4 regions of the Halomonas sp. Ps84H-12 genome follow, and region 1 is predicted to be linked to each of the others. Evidence: predicted binding sites of a transcription regulator. Region 1 holds the regulator's gene; each other region holds the start of a gene.
The links. The regulator sigma-54, encoded in region 1, starts transcription at its own class of promoters, with help from an activator protein. The targets are predictions, from matches to a motif close to TGGCACNNNNNTTGCTNT.
Positions count from the first base shown of each region.

Region 2: a site for sigma-54 is predicted at 833-850, ahead of NH344_RS17270 (HAD-IIB family hydrolase). Genes of this name have one in related genera too.
Region 3: a site for sigma-54 is predicted at 1,490-1,507, ahead of NH344_RS01490 (nitrate reductase). Genes of this name have one in related genera too.
Region 4: a site for sigma-54 is predicted at 1,407-1,424, ahead of NH344_RS03190 (urease accessory protein UreD). Genes of this name have one in related genera too.

Region 1 is NZ_JAMXSJ010000031.1:18,795-22,621, forward strand. Features, by position in the region: gene iscB (RNA-guided endonuclease IscB) at 1-221, shown strand, start outside; gene lptA (lipopolysaccharide transport periplasmic protein LptA) at 292-795, shown strand; gene lptB (LPS export ABC transporter ATP-binding protein) at 807-1,565, shown strand; gene NH344_RS14275 (RNA polymerase factor sigma-54) at 1,671-3,086, shown strand; gene raiA (ribosome-associated translation inhibitor RaiA) at 3,184-3,492, shown strand; gene ptsN (PTS IIA-like nitrogen regulatory protein PtsN) at 3,497-3,827, shown strand, end outside.
Region 2 is NZ_JAMXSJ010000058.1:2,934-6,760, forward strand. Features, by position in the region: gene NH344_RS17265 (OmpA family protein) at 1-533, shown strand, start outside; gene NH344_RS17270 (HAD-IIB family hydrolase) at 911-1,858, shown strand; gene NH344_RS17275 (glycosyl transferase) at 1,878-3,098, shown strand; gene NH344_RS17280 (transposase) at 3,192-3,827, opposite strand, start outside.
Region 3 is NZ_JAMXSJ010000002.1:96,254-100,080, forward strand. Features, by position in the region: gene NH344_RS01485 (FAD-dependent oxidoreductase) at 1-1,079, opposite strand, end outside; gene NH344_RS01490 (nitrate reductase) at 1,714-3,827, shown strand, end outside.
Region 4 is NZ_JAMXSJ010000004.1:109,091-112,917, reverse strand. Features, by position in the region: gene NH344_RS03200 (urease subunit beta) at 1-106, opposite strand, end outside; gene ureA (urease subunit gamma) at 145-447, opposite strand; gene NH344_RS03190 (urease accessory protein UreD) at 481-1,365, opposite strand; gene NH344_RS03185 (PepSY domain-containing protein) at 1,510-1,779, shown strand; gene NH344_RS03180 (PepSY domain-containing protein) at 1,776-1,958, shown strand; gene NH344_RS03175 (copper chaperone PCu(A)C) at 1,976-2,521, opposite strand; gene NH344_RS03170 (diguanylate cyclase) at 2,570-3,827, opposite strand, start outside.

The DNA of each region.
Region 1 (3,827 bases):
ACATGGTGCGTGCGATGGTACCGACTGGCAAGAAAGCAGGTACCCATACGGGGCGTGTCGCGGTACGCAAAACCGGCAGTTTTAACATCCAGACCGAACAGGGGGCCGTGCAAGGCATCTCGCACAAATACTGCACCCTCATCCAACGCGGTGATGGCTACGGCTATCACTTTACACCCTTCACCCACCTAACAGGAGGAGCGGGACAGGCGGTGGCGTAACCCAGTCGCCCTGCGGGCGACGCGCTATCCCTCCCGGCGCTAAAGCACCGGGTTTCTCGCGCAAAATCTGATGAATGCTCTAATCCGCACTGCACTTCTTGCCCTAGCCGTGCCGCTTGTCACAATTGCACTGCCTGTAGCGGCACAAAACCAAGCGCCTATTCATGTGGAGGCCGACCGGTTAGACCTTGACCAACGAGCAGGGACAGCCGTGTACACCGGTAACGTTGACATTCGCCAAGGCAATATGCAGCTACGCGGAGAGCGTGTCGAAATTCAGCGTAACAATGCTGGCGAGTTGTCTCGCGCCATCGCTACGGGCGAGCGTGCTTACTTGCGTAACCAAATTGAAGACCAAGAAACCCCTATAGAAGGCTGGGCGCGTCGGATTATTTATCACGTTTCCGAACGCCGGGTTGAGCTGATTGACCAAGCTGAGCTGACCCAGCAAGGAGATCACTTCCAAGGTGGACGTTTAGAGTACTTTATCGATCAAGAAGTAGTACAAGCACGCTCTGACGTTAGCGGCAGTGAAAATCAGCGTATTCGTATGACCCTTCAGCCCGAACAATAGGAAGTGGCCACGTGGCAGCATCAACATCCCCAGCCCCCACACCAGTAAAAACGCTCTACGCCCATCATTTAGCGAAGAGCTATAAGCGCCGCCGTGTGGTTAAAGATATTAATCTGGAAATCACTCAAGGTAGCGTGGTTGGGCTACTTGGCCCTAATGGCGCAGGTAAAACCACCTCGTTTTATATGATTGTGGGGTTGGTCAAATTGGATGCGGGCAAAGTAGGCATTGACGACCTTGACCTCACTCATGCTCCTATGCATGAACGCGCCATGGCAGGGATTGGTTATCTACCCCAGGAAGCTTCCATCTTCCGCAAGCTCTCCGTGGCTGACAACATTATGGCCATTTTAGAGACACGCAAAGAGCTTGATCGAAGCGCCCGGGAAGCACAACTTGAGTTACTACTTGAAGATTTTCACATCACTCATATACGCGACAACTTAGGCATGAGTCTTTCTGGGGGCGAACGCCGCCGTGTTGAAATCGCCCGCTCTTTGGCCACCGAACCGGCCTTTATCCTGCTGGATGAACCTTTTGCCGGGGTTGACCCGATTTCCGTTGGGGAAATTAAAGCTATCATTCGAGCGTTAAAGAAACGCCACATTGGTGTATTGATCACCGACCATAACGTTCGTGAAACGCTGGATATTTGTGATATTGCCTACATTGTTGGCGACGGTCACATCATTGCCAGTGGAAACGCCCAGGAAATCCTCAACAACCAGAAGGTTCGAGATGTCTATTTAGGCGCCGATTTCCGCCTTTAAACAGTGACCTGCAGAAGCATTTCTTTTAGTGGCATGCTTATTGCACTTGCACCAAGCCATAACTCACTCTAGGGTGGAGCTTTCTGATTAACGAGTGGTTCTCAGATGGTCATGAAAGCTTCTCTCCAATTGCGTATCGGCACACAGCTGACCATGACACCTCAGCTGCAGCAGGCTATCGCCCTGCTTCAGCTATCGACGCTGGACCTTCGTCAAGAAATTCAGCAAGCGCTAGATGCCAATCCCATGCTTGAGCAAGAAGATGAGTTTGGCGAGCAGGCTGTCAGTGAGCCTCAAGAGGCTGAGTGGTCCGAGAGCATCCCCAACGAACTCTCCGTCGACAGTGACTGGTCAGATACCTATCAAGACATAGGCAGCCTGGGTGGCAGCAGTGAAGGCCCCGACTTCGAGCGCCAAGCCGCTGGACAAAGCCTACATGGCCACCTGCTATGGCAACTGGCCATGACAGACTTTAGCCCGCGAGAATACGCCATCGCGGAAAGCCTGATTGATGCGCTGGATGCCAACGGCTATCTCACCCAGCCGCTTAATGACATTCGGGAAGGATTAAAAGCCCAAGGCCATGACAGCTTAAGCCAGCGGGAAGTGGAAAATACCCTGCTGCGCTTGCAGCAATTTGAGCCCACCGGCGTCTTTGCCCGAGACCTGCGTGAATGCCTGATGCTGCAACTCGCCTCACTACCTGAGGACACCCCTCTGCTAATGCCCGCCAAACGGCTGGTTCGCCAGTTTTTGGAAGCATTAGGCAAAGACGATATGCGGCTTCTCAAGCGCCGTTTAAGCCTTGATGACGAGCAGCTTGACGATGTCATCCGTTTAATTCGCAGCCTTGACCCACGCCCTGGGAGCACCTATGGCGTTACCGACGACAGCTACATCACCCCCGACCTAGTCGTTCGGCACGACAATGAAGGTTGGCATTTAGAGCTCAATCCAGAAGCACTACCACGCTTGCGTATACAGCCCGACTACGCCAGCTTGATCAAACGCGCAGACAAAAGCCAAGACAACCAGTTCCTCAAAGAGCACCTCCAAGAAGCCCGCTGGCTGATCAAAAGCTTATCGAGTCGCAATGACACGCTGCTACGAGTTGGGCGTGAAATTATTGCACGCCAAATTGGCTTTCTGGAGCATGGCGAAGAAGCAATGAAACCGCTGATTTTAGCGGATATTGCTGAAGCGGTAGAGATGCACGAATCCACCATATCTCGTGTGACCACGCAGAAATTTATTCACACGCCACGGGGCGTTTTCGAGCTTAAGTACTTCTTCTCAAGCCAGGTAAGCGGCCAAGACGGCGGCGACAGCCACTCCAGCACAGCCATTCGCGCCCGCATCAAAAAGCTGATTCAGGATGAGCCCTCAGGAAAACCGCTCTCCGATAGCCGCTTGGTGACTCTGCTTGAAGAGGGGGGCATTAGCGTTGCACGGCGTACTGTCGCAAAATATCGGGAGTCAATGGGCATTCCCTCGTCAAGTGAGCGCCGCCGTTTACGCTAGTTAAGCGGTACGTATGAACAAACTCAACGCAAGGGCTTTGCAATAGCGTAAAAAGGGTTACAATCGAAGTACAGTCCGATGGATAAGGAGCACGTCAATGCAAGTAAACATCACTGGTCATCACGTTGAACTGACTGACGCCTTGCGCGACTACGTTAACGAAAAGCTAGAGCGCGTTGAACGCCACTACGACAACATTACCACGGTGCAAGTGACCTTATCTGTTGAGAAGGAGCGCCAGCAAGCAGCCTGCACACTGCACGCTGCCGGTGCAGACCTTCACGCCGAAGCGCTTGATAACGACATGTATGCCGCTATTGATGCGCTAGCAGACAAAATCGATCGTCAACTCGTTAAACATAAGGAAAAAGCACAAGCTCGCGCCCAGGGCGCTGGTGTGCGTTAACTCAATGACGTTGGAAACCATCCTCCCCCCGGAGCGCGTGCTTTATGACGTTCCCGGGGGCAGCAAAAAACGGGTGCTGGAGTTTTTCAGCACCTTTATCGCCCAAAATACACCCAGCCTAGATAGCCAAGAGGTGTTTAGCCGACTCATTGGCCGCGAGCGACTAGGCAGTACGGGGATAGGCAACGGGGTTGCCATCCCCCACGCTCGCAGTCCTCACTGTAGCGCACCCATTGCTGGCTTTTTAAAGCTTGCTGAGCCAGTAGACTTCGACGCCATTGATGGCGACCCGGTGGATCTTGTGTTTGTGCTGCTGGTACCAGAAGAGGCAGATG
Region 2 (3,827 bases), on a different contig from region 1:
CGCCCATGGCAGATTATATGGTGCTACTGACAGATCGCCCCCCGGTTAATGTTCAGGAAATCAGCGATGAGGCCATCAGCAGCGCCCTGGCGCTGGACACAAGCCTGCCTGAGCGCGTTGAAACGTCAGCGTATCTGCCAAATTTAGAGGGCGTAGAGGTCTCCCGTGTGACGGAGGGTATTAGCTTGCGGGTGCAAGATAGGCTGCTGTTCCCTTCTGCTACGGCGGAGCTTACCGAAGGCGGCTCATCGTTGGTGGGTAACCTGCTGGAAACCATTCAGCGCTACGATGGTGAAGTATGGGTAGAGGGGCACTCCGATAGCCAAACCATTAACACGCCGGAGTTTTCATCTAACTGGGCGCTTTCAAGTGCCCGTGCTATCGCCATTGTAGAAGCCTTGGAGGAGGCGGGTGTGGCTTCTGAGCGTTTACGGGCAGTGGGCCTAGCGGCGACTCAGCCGTTAGAAGATAACAGCACGGCAGAAGGGCGTGCCCGTAACCGCCGGGTGGAAGTGGTCATCCATGTGGAGTAGGGCGCACTAGCCAAAGGGTAAGCACAATAAAAAAGCCCGCCGGGGGGGCGGGCATTAAAGGGCTTGGCTCACTGCAGCCCACTGACATCAGGTGAGGGGGTCTACGTGAATGTCAGTGAGTACAACATGAGTATAGCTATTTATGAGATTTTGCCAAGCGCTTGTGCAATTTTTTGTAGGCTTTTAGCTCACCTTTTTTGCACCTATTTGGTGCTTTTCTGATGCGCTTTTTTGGTGCTCAAGCCTTCAGCGCCCTTTCTTTGATTTTAAGTATTTGATTTATATTAGATGAACTTCATTGGCATACATTCTGCTTTATTGCTTATCTGAAAGAGACGCCTGCGTAACGGCTTTTAAGATTGCAATAAGGTGGTGCCATGACCGAACAGACTCGCATTGCACATACTCAGACCGAGTTGCCTGATATAGCGCTGTCGCCCGGTAGTGCTGACCCAGCGCTTCAACCGCGCTTGGTGGTCACTGACCTAGACGGTTCCTTGCTAGACCACCACAGTTATGACTTCTCACCGGCAGCGCCTTGGCTGGCGCGCCTAAAACAGCTGGGCGTGCCCGTTATACCGGTCACTAGTAAAACCCGTGCCGAACTTATTTCCCTGCGTGAAGCGCTAGGCCTGATAGCTACCCCATTTGTGGCGGAAAACGGCGCTGTGATTGGCCTGCCACCGGGCTGGTGTCACGCACGGCTAGACCGCCCAGGTAGTGGTCTGGATGGCGTGGTGGTTAAACACACTGGAGTAGATGTGGGCTTTATCCGGGCACGGCTTAACGTCTGGCGCAAACGCTTGGGCGTTCGTTTTACCCGTATGAGTGAGCTGGATATTACCCAAGTCATGGCGCTTACCGGTTTAGATGAACCCCGTGCCAAGGCTGCCCGAAAGCGTGAAGGCAGCGAGCCGCTTATCTGGGAAGATGACGAGGCCGCGCTGGCAAACTTTCGCTTAGCGCTTGAGGGCGATGGGTTGACGCTGACGCAAGGCGGGCGCTTTTGGCACGTAATGGGCAAAGCCTCTGATAAAGGCAGCGCCGTTGACTGGCTGGTTAAACGATTTACCGCTTTACGGGGTCGTGCGCCGCTCTCATTAGGGCTAGGCGATGGCCCCAATGATATTTCCATGCTCGATGCGGTCGACCAAGCCGTCGTGATTAAAGGCTGCCACGACTTAACTGTCACACCCACGAACACAGCGCTTTATCGCACTAAGGAAACTGGACCAACGGGCTGGGCCGAGGGGGTAGCCCACTGGTGGGGGCGAGACGACCGCCGACTAGCGGCGGTACTTAGCCAACAACCAGAAACGGCCTAACCCAAAAGGGGATCAGCGAATGAGTGACTTTCATCAAAATGGCGTTATCACCGATTTTCATAACCTAACTCGCCGCCCGGTAGAGGCACTGGAGCAGGAACTGAGTCAGTTTGCTAAGCGTCGCCCCATGGGGTTGATACTGCCGTCGCTGTTTTCCGAGCTGGAAGGTCCGGCGCTTTCAGCCATCGTGGATGAGTTAGTGAAGGTGCCTTACCTCAACGAGATTGTAATTGGCCTGGACCGCGCCGACCGTGAGCAATTCTTGTACGCCCGGGAGTTTTTCTCTCGCTTGCCCCAGCATACCCGCATTCTATGGAACGACGGGCCACGCCTACGTGAGTTAGACGCCGAGCTGGAAAGCCACGATCTGGGAGCGTTAGAACCAGGCAAAGGGCGCAATGTGTGGTACTGCGCAGGTTACGTGCTGGCGTCTGGCCGCTCGTCGGTGGTGGGATTACACGACTGCGATATCCTGACCTACGACCGCAGCCTGTTGGCTCGGCTCATGTACCCCGTGGCTCATCCACGTTTTAACTACCGCTTCTGTAAGGGCTACTACCCGCGTATCGCGGAAGGAAAACTGAACGGCCGCGTTTCTCGGTTGATGGTGACGCCGCTGCTGCGGGCACTAAAAACGGTATGCGGGCCGCTACCCTATTTGGACTACTTAGATAGCTTCCGCTACCCGCTCTCTGGGGAGTTCGCAATGCGCAGCGATGTGCTGGAAGGCATCCGTATTCCTGCCGACTGGGGGCTGGAAATTGGCGTACTCTCTGAGCTGCAGCGCAACTACTCCCACCGCCAGCTATGTCAGGTCGATATTGCCGATGCCTACGATCACAAGCATCAGCCCGTTAGCGAAGATGACGCCAAAGCAGGCCTTAACCGCATGAGCCTGGATATCGCGAAAGCGCTGTATCGCAAGCTGGCCACCCAAGGCGTAAGCTTTAGCAGTGAAGACTTCCGCACGCTAAAAGCCACGTACTATCGTTTAGCACTCGATTTGATCGAAGCCTACGACCACGACGCCACCATGAATGGCCTGAGTTTAGACCGTCACTGTGAAGAGCAGGCGGTGGAGTTATTTGCCAGCAACCTGCTGGAAGCGGGCAACCTGTTTTTGGATAACCCCCGCGAACGGCCATTTATTCCTAGCTGGAACCGCGTTCAGGCCGCTGTACCCGACATACTGGCGCGGATGCACGAAGCGGTAGAGTTGGATAACCAGGGCAGGGTGTAGCTGGGAACTGACACTCCTCGCCCGCCGCGCTTCGCGCTTTGGGCGAGGGTTCTGAGATCACCCCCAGAACCTTCCTGCTTCCACACGCCTTCACTAGATAGCAGCTAGGCCGCTGCCCTCCGCTCCGGTCGCTCCACAGGCTAACCCCGCCAGCCCGGCGGTTTGTATATTCCTGGCCGCGTTGATGTCGCGGTCAATGGGATAGCCGCAGCTTTCGCAGTGCCAGTGACGTTGCGACAGCGGCAGTTTCTCAACCTTGTAGCCACAGCCATGACACCGCTTGCTGCTGGGGAACCACTGGCTCACTTTCACCAGTTGGCGCCCCGCCCAGGCGGCCTTGTATTCCAGTTGCCGGACGAACTCACCCCACCCGGCATCGCTAATGGATTTAGAAAGCCGTCTATTCTTGATCATACCAATGATATTAAGTGACTCGACGCACAGGACTTGGTTTTCGTTAATGAGTGCGCGGGTCGCTTTGTGGGTAGCGTCACGGCGACAGTCGGCGATCTTGGCATGTAGCCGTGCCACTTTCCGGCGGTGTTTGTTGCGGTTGTTTGAACCTGTCTGTTTTTTCGCCAACCGGCGCTGCAAGCAGGCCAGCTTCGCCTCGTAGCGTTTCAGATGACGCGGATTGCCCGATTTTGCGCCGTCACTGGTAATGAACAAATCGCTCAAGCCAAGGTCTATGCCGACCGTTTTGGGCGTGACCGGAAGCGCTTTTGGCAC
Region 3 (3,827 bases), on a different contig from region 1:
TCCGGGTCTTGGTAACGAAGCTCTTCGTGCTTAGCGGCGGCCTCGGTGGGGCCAAAGGCAAACAGGCTGACACCGCTGACCTTGAGTTTGGTGGCCGTGGGGGCTTCTTGATACGCCGCTGGCGTTTCACCACACAGCACGGCAGCCAGCACCTCCACCTGCCGCCAAATGGGTTCCACCAGCCCGTAAGTGTGCTGCTCGAACTGGCAGCATTCGCCCAGCGCATAAATGTGGTCGTCTGAGGTGGTGAGGTGCCCATCCACCACAATGGCGCGGTCGAACATAAGCCCGCTTTGCTGGCCTAGCTCCGCATTGGGGGTAATACCCGCCGCGACAATCACGCTGTCGGCAGCTAGCTTCCGGCCATCGCTTAGTGTGACCGACTGCACCTGCCCGTGGCCGTTACCCTCCAAGGCAGCAAGCGATGCGCCGGTTTCAATGATGATGCCACGCTCGCGCAGCGTGGCTTCCAGCAATTGGGCGGCGGTGGTGTCTAGCTGGCGGTTCATCAACCGCTCGCTGCGCTGTAAAACGCTGACGGTGAGCGCGCTACCGCCGCGTTTGCGCAGCCCTTCAGCGGCTTCCAATCCAAGTAAGCCGCCGCCAATCACCACGGCGTTGCCGCCTTGCTGAGCAATAGCTTCTAAGGCGTCGGCATCGCGCAGGTCACGAAACGTATGAACACCGTCAAGCGTGATGCCAGGCACCGCTGGCAGCGTGGGGCGCGAGCCAGTGGCCATCACTAATCGGTCATAGCTTAAGATGTCGCCGCGATGCGTGAGGAGCAGGCGGCGTTCGCGGTCGATGGAGGTCACGCGGTCGCCAAGCGTCAGTGTGATGTTGTTATCGGCGTACCAGGAGGCGTCTTGCAGAGTGAGCGCCTCGGGCGCCAGTTCGCCCGCCAGTAAAGGAGAGAGCAAAATGCGGTTATAGGCAGGTACCGGCTCCTCACCCACCACTGTGATACGGCGGGGGCGCTGCGGATGGTTAACCAGCGCTTCAAGTAGTCGGTGGCAAGCCATGCCGTTACCGATAATGACGAGGTGTTCGTTCGGTGAGCACCGGGAAGCGGTTTCCATAGGTAGCTCCTGTGGTTGAAGCATAATGTTCAGCAAATAAAAAAACGCCCCTGACACAGCCCTTTCAAGAAGGGAGTATCAGGGGCGTCGTTGCCCGTTAGCGTCGTTGATAACGCGCAGCAACCGCCGTTGGCTGCCGAGCTGTCTTATCTTATGGTGAGCAAAAAGCCCGCCAGCTTTTGCCGTCGGTGGATTTAATTCAGCCTAATCAGGGTATTAAGCGTTTTTGAGGAGGCGGCAGGCCGCTCATGGTTAGCTAGGTTTGCCCCACTTTGGTGCTTAAGCGGCGGTTAATGCACTCTCTTCAGCCGCTTATTCGACAAAGAGCATTCCTTTGGCGAGTAGTAGAAATGCAGGCTGCGTTTATAAATTATTGTTTATTAATTATTTTAATGGTTTTAGCGCAGCGTGGGCGCAGGGTTTGCAGTTATTCCAGTAACAAGCAACAACGGCTCAGTGCAGGGTCTTTGCCCATAACGATCACAACGACTAATCGCGTCGAATAACGCTAAACGCAGCAAACCACTGATGAGTACGGCACGTGACGTGCCCCTGTGACAACGGCGTCCAGGCAAGCCTCTTGAGAGAGGCTGGCTTGGGCGCTTTTTGCTTTTTAGCGCCGGAGGAAACTGCCATGCCACAGGCCAATCGGCTCGCCCGAACCACCTGCCCCTACTGCGGCGTCGGCTGCGGCGTGACTGCAACGCTTGAAAGCGGCCAGCTCATTGCCGTCGAGGGGGACCGCGAGCACCCAGCCAACTACGGCCGCCTATGTGTGAAAGGCACCGCGCTGCACGAAACGCTCGGCGCACAGGGGCGCTTGCTGATGCCCCGCGTGGATGGACAGGAGGTCTCCTGGGAGCAAGCACTCACCGCCACCGCCGAACGCTTGCAGGCCCAGCGCACTGCCCATGGCCCGCAGACGGTGGCGGCGTACTTATCAGGCCAGCTGCTGACCGAAGATTATTACGTCGCCAACAAGCTGTTCAAAGGTTTCTTGGGCACTCCGCACCTGGATACCAACTCGCGGCTCTGCATGGCGTCCGCCGTGGCGGGCTACAAGCGCGCCTTTGGGGCCGATGCGGTACCCTGCAGTTATGAAGACCTCGAAGAGGCGGAGCTGGTGGTGCTGGTGGGGTCCAACCTTGCCTGGAATCATCCGGTGCTCTATCAGCGTTTGAAGATAGCCAAAGAGCGCAACCCGTTGATGCGGGTCGTGGTGATCGACCCCCGCGTGACCGACACCTGTGAGATCGCTGATCTCTACCTGGGCATTCGTCCAGGCAGCGATGCTTACCTGTTTAACGGGCTGTTGGCGTGGATGGACGCCCACAATCGTTTGGATAGCGTGTACCTAGAACGCCACACCGAAGGGCTGGAAGATGCGCTGAACGCCGCTCAGCAGAATTCAGGCAGCGTAGAAGCCGTCGCCCGCGAGTGTGATGTAGACCCCGAACGTTTAGAAACCTTCTACTACTGGTTTGCCAGCCAGCTACACGTGGTCACTCTCTACTCCCAGGGGGTGAACCAATCCTCTAGCGGAACCGATAAGTGCAACGCGATTATCAACTGCCACTTGGCCGGCGGGAAAATTGGCCTGCCAGGGGCAGGGCCGTTTTCGATTACCGGCCAGCCCAACGCCATGGGCGGGCGAGAAGTGGGCGGGCTGGCCAATCAGCTAGCGGCGCATATGGATTACCACACGCCTGGCGCTCGCGAGTTAGTCAGCCGCTTTTGGGCTACTGAGCATTTAGCCCCGGCACTGCCTGACGCCCCGGGTTACAAAGCGGTAGAGCTCTTTGATGCCATCGAGCGTGGCGAGATTACCGCCCTGTGGGTGATGGCGACCAATCCGGCGGTGAGCATGCCGGATGGGGAGAAAGTGCGCAGCGCGCTGGCAAAATGCCCGCTGGTGATCGTTTCGGAGTGCGTCGCCAATACTGACCTGCTGCCCTTTGCGGATATCGTGCTGCCCGCGTCGGGTTGGTCGGAGAAGGATGGCACGGTGACCAACTCAGAGCGGCGAATTTCCCGCCAGCGGGGGATGCTGCCTCCTCCTGGCGAAGCGAAGCACGACTGGTGGATACTCTGCGAAGTGGCTAAGCGGTTAGGTTTTAGTGAGGCGTTCAGCTATACCCACCCGTGGGAGATTTTCGATGAGCACGCACGCCTCTCTAGCTATGAGAATAGCGGCGAGACCCAGCGGCTGTTCGATATCTCAGGGCTGGTAGGCCTGGGCCAAGCGGCTTATGATGCGCTCGCACCGATCCAGTGGCCCGTGACTCAGCAGGCTCCTCGCGGCACGGCAAGGCTGTTTGAAGATGGCCGGTTTGCTACGGCGAATGGCCGAGCCAAACTGCTGCCGATTACGCCGCGACCACCGGCGCAGCCGCTGAGCGACGACTACCCGCTGCGCTTGAATACCGGTCGCGTGCGGGATCAGTGGCACACCATGACGCGTACCGCCCGTTCGCCGCGTTTGATGAACCACCGCGCCGAACCGTTCATCGAGCTGCACCCAGACGATGCTGCTCAGGCAGGCTTAACAGATCAAAGCTTGGCGACATTGACCGCTGCCGCCGGGGAGTACCGTGGGCGGGTGCGGGTTTCCAACGCCCAGCGCCGAGGCGAAGTCTTCGTGCCGATGCACTGGACCGACTGCTTTACCAAGCAGGGTCGCAGCGGTGCACTGATTAAAGGCTATACTGACCCGCTCTCCGGGCAGCCGGAAGCCAAGCAGGGGGCGGT
Region 4 (3,827 bases), on a different contig from region 1:
GCTGAATGGGGCGGTCGCCGGTGTTGGCCACCTCCACGGTGATACGCTCGCGACCCGCGCACAGCTCGATATCACCCTCTTGTAACTGATACTGTCCTGGAATCATTGGGCCGGACATCATGGCGCTCTCCTAGCAGGGGACGGTTAGTTAATCGGAGTGTGGACGGTGACCAACTTGGTGCCATCGGGAAAAGTGGCTTCCACCTGCACTTCATCGACCATCTCCGCCACGCCCTCCATCACGTCGTCGCGGGTCAGGATCTCGCGGCCGTAGCTCATCAAATCGGCCACGCTCTTGCCATCCCGTGCACCTTCCATAATCTCAAAGCTGATCAGCGCTACCGCTTCGGGGTAGTTCAGTTTTAAACCACGCGCTTTGCGGCGCTCGGCAAGCTGGGCGGCGGTAAACAGCATCAGCTTGTCTTTGTCTCGTGGGGTCAGTTCCATGGAGTGTCTCCAGCGTTATCAGCGTGTTGCCAATCAGGTTAGCCAAATGCGCGGCGTATGCGCTTCGCGTTCGATCCAGCGCGGGCGCAGTAGCTGCCAGGCGTGTTCACACAGGGCCCAGGCTTCGTTTCGGGATGCACCTAAATAGCGCATCAGCAGTACGCCATGGCGTTCCGTCACTGCCCAGCGGGGGTTATCCGGCAGCGCCTCGCGCAGTGCTTCGATGGCCGCCGGGGCATCGTCAATGCCCACCGCCCAGAGCGTGGCCTGCACCGTGGCGCCGCCCTGCCCCCAGCGGCCCGCAAAGCGTGGGTGCGCGGGGTCCAGCGGCTGGCGCTCAAGCCACAGCGGCTTGCCATCCAGGGTTAAGCGAAAGTGCTGTTCGATGCGCCCCGTGACATAGGGCAGATCGCTGGCCGGGCGGCCGAGCGCCATCACTTCCCAGCCCAGGCAGCGGGCGTCAGCGTGCAGCGCGATATGGGTGCGCTGGTGGCCCTTTGAGCCGTTAAACGCGATGGTTTCCTGGGGCAGCCACTCTAAGGTGCCGCCCTCTTCTACCGTCAGCTCGGTGTGCTGTGTCCAGGCCACGCCTTGGCTGTCGGCTTTGTAGAGCTTATTGGCAGCGGGGGTGGTGAGCAGCGCATGAGCTTCGCGCTCGATATGAGCACGGATGGTCAGCGCATCACCGCTCACCAGCCCGCCGGGCGGGTGCAATACGTAAACGTGGCACGCTTCCTGGCTGCCTTCTGGGTAGAAGGGGCGCTGTACCCGTAACGGACCTTGGTGGCGCGCTTGCACTAACCGGGTCACGCCATCGCGGTTGGCAAAGCGCAGGGCCAGCGAGGCGGCCCAGCGGCGCTCGGCGTCAAAGCGGTGGCCGGAACCAGCAGCGGGTGGGGCAAGTTCGCTCAACATCATGGGGCGCTGTCGCTTCCTTGTGGATTCATCATTGCCTTATAAATGCAAAGAATGCGCCAAAATGGTGAAGGCGCTTTTTTACCGTCATAAAGATCTTTTTTTGAGCCTCAACCCTCTTGCCCAGCCCTCCAATGCACCAAATATGTGCATATAGCCATCACATTGCACCTAACCGGCGAACGGCTGGCCGTGTACGTCAATCCCTATACGGCTGAGGTGCTTGGTTCGCTGGATGACCGGGGAACGGTGATGTGGACCGTTCGCTACCTGCATAGCTTCAAGTTCTTCGGGCAAACCCCGCGCAAGCTGATTGAGATTGCCGCGGGCTGGCCGATTTTGTTAGTCGCCACCGGCATTTATCTCTGGTGGCCGCGCAACGGTAGGGGCGGCGTGGTGAGCCGCTGCTCGATATGAGCTACGCCGACTATGGCCCGCTAGGCCGCTGGCTGGAATTTGGGGTTAACGTTCACTTGGGGCAGGAGTTTGGGCTTATCAATCAGCTTTTCCTGCTGACGGTATGCATCGCCATCATCGTGATGTGCGTGGCCGCAGGCGTGATGTGGTGGAAGCGTCGCCCCGCTCGCCAAAGCTAACAGGGCGGTAGGCCGACTTAGTGCGTCGCGTGCCCATGATCATGGGCACCTTTAGGGTGACTACCTTCATGGTGGCTCCCTTCCGGAGAGGCACCCACTGGCAGCACCTGAAGCTCGATCTCCATCGGCTCGGCGTGCTGGAACTCCAACGTTACGGGGACGGGTTCACCTTCAACAATGGGTGAGCCCAGTTCCATCAACATCAAGTGTAAACCGCCCGGCGCTAGCGTCACGCTCTCGCCCGCCGGTAGCTCGATGCCACCGGGCAGGGGTACCATGCGCATCACATCGCCGTCCATCTCCATAATATGGATCTCGACACGCTCGGTGATCGGGCTGGTCGCCCCCAGCAGCATATCATCGCCATCTCCGTGATTGGTGAGAGTGACAAAGCCACCGCCCGCCCCGGCCCCCGGCGGCGTTGCACGGGTCCAGGGTTGCACCACTTCAATAGAGGAGTGGCCTTCCATGGCATTAGAGTGGTCGATGCCATGATGAGCCGCCATCAGCGGCGTGCTCATGAACAACAGTGCGGTTAACAGCATAAAACGGCGCATCAACATAGTGTTCTCCGTGGGTAACATCGCCAAAACCTAGCGCTTACCGCGATATTACTCAGTGGCAGCGGCAACCACCACCCGGTCACGCCCGCTGCGCTTCGCTTGGTACAGCGCTTGGTCGGCGCGCTGCATCGAGCGTTGGTAGTCTGGGTGGCCATCATGAAGCGTAACCCCGACGCTCACCGTGACGTTCAGTAGCGTATCGGCAGCGGCTAACATCGGCTCTTTGGCCACCGCGTGGCGCAGCCGTTCGGCAAACAGTCGACTGCCGTCTTGATCCGTATCCACCAGCACAATCAGAAACTCTTCACCGCCCATGCGGAACACGTAGTCGCCGCCTCGGGTAGAGCGATCCAGTATGCTGGCGACCTGTTGCAGCACGTTATCGCCCGCATCATGGCCATGGGTATCGTTGATCGACTTGAAGTGATCAACATCCACCATGAGCAAGGCAAAACACTTTTCCGAGTGGCGCGCGATCTCTATTTCACGGTTCAGCACCACCGAGAGGAACTTGCGATTGAGCAAACGCGTCAGGCTATCGCGGCCTGCTTCGAGCCCCGAGGCGCGATCCAGAATATCGTCTAGCAGCATCAAAATTGTGCGCGCCGCATCACGAATATTACTCAACGCGGCCAAACGAAGCTGGCTGTCTGGGTCGCCTAGCTGAGCGAGCCACTGCTCATCCACAAGTCGAATATGCCGGGAAATGGTGGTGATTTCCGGCGCGCCCTCAAAGGCGTGGCACGCTTTATGGTGATACCAAAGCCCAAACTCGGAGCTGGCTAATCGGGGTAAAGCCGTCGTTGCCTGCTGCGCAGCCACGGCAAACATGAGCGCGTTCTCCCAATTAAGCAGCGCGGAGCGCTGGCGCTCGCGCTCATCACCAATACTCTGGGTTAAAGAGAACAGCTTATAGGCTTCTTCCATACGGGTATTACGATTATTCGCCACTGAATAGGCATGGCTCATTATTTCCATGGCCATATCAATATGATCAGACACGTAAACCGCTGCATCACCGGAAGAGAGTTCAGCGCTAAAGGTGCTGTTAATGTGCTCATAAAGCGCCTGCTTTAACTGCCGTGCACCATTAAGTACCAAGTTCACCGGGATATCGATACGCGCATGCACCTGGCCGACCTTTTCCTGCTGCTCGACCAGCGATTCGAAATCCGCATGCTCGACGGCAAACATAGCGCTGAGCCAGCGCTGCATGGAGGGGTGAAGCCGGTTTTTCACCTGCTCATTGGAGAGAAACAGCGACGCGTGGGGGTCTTCCAGCATCACTTGATAGAAATGATCGGCA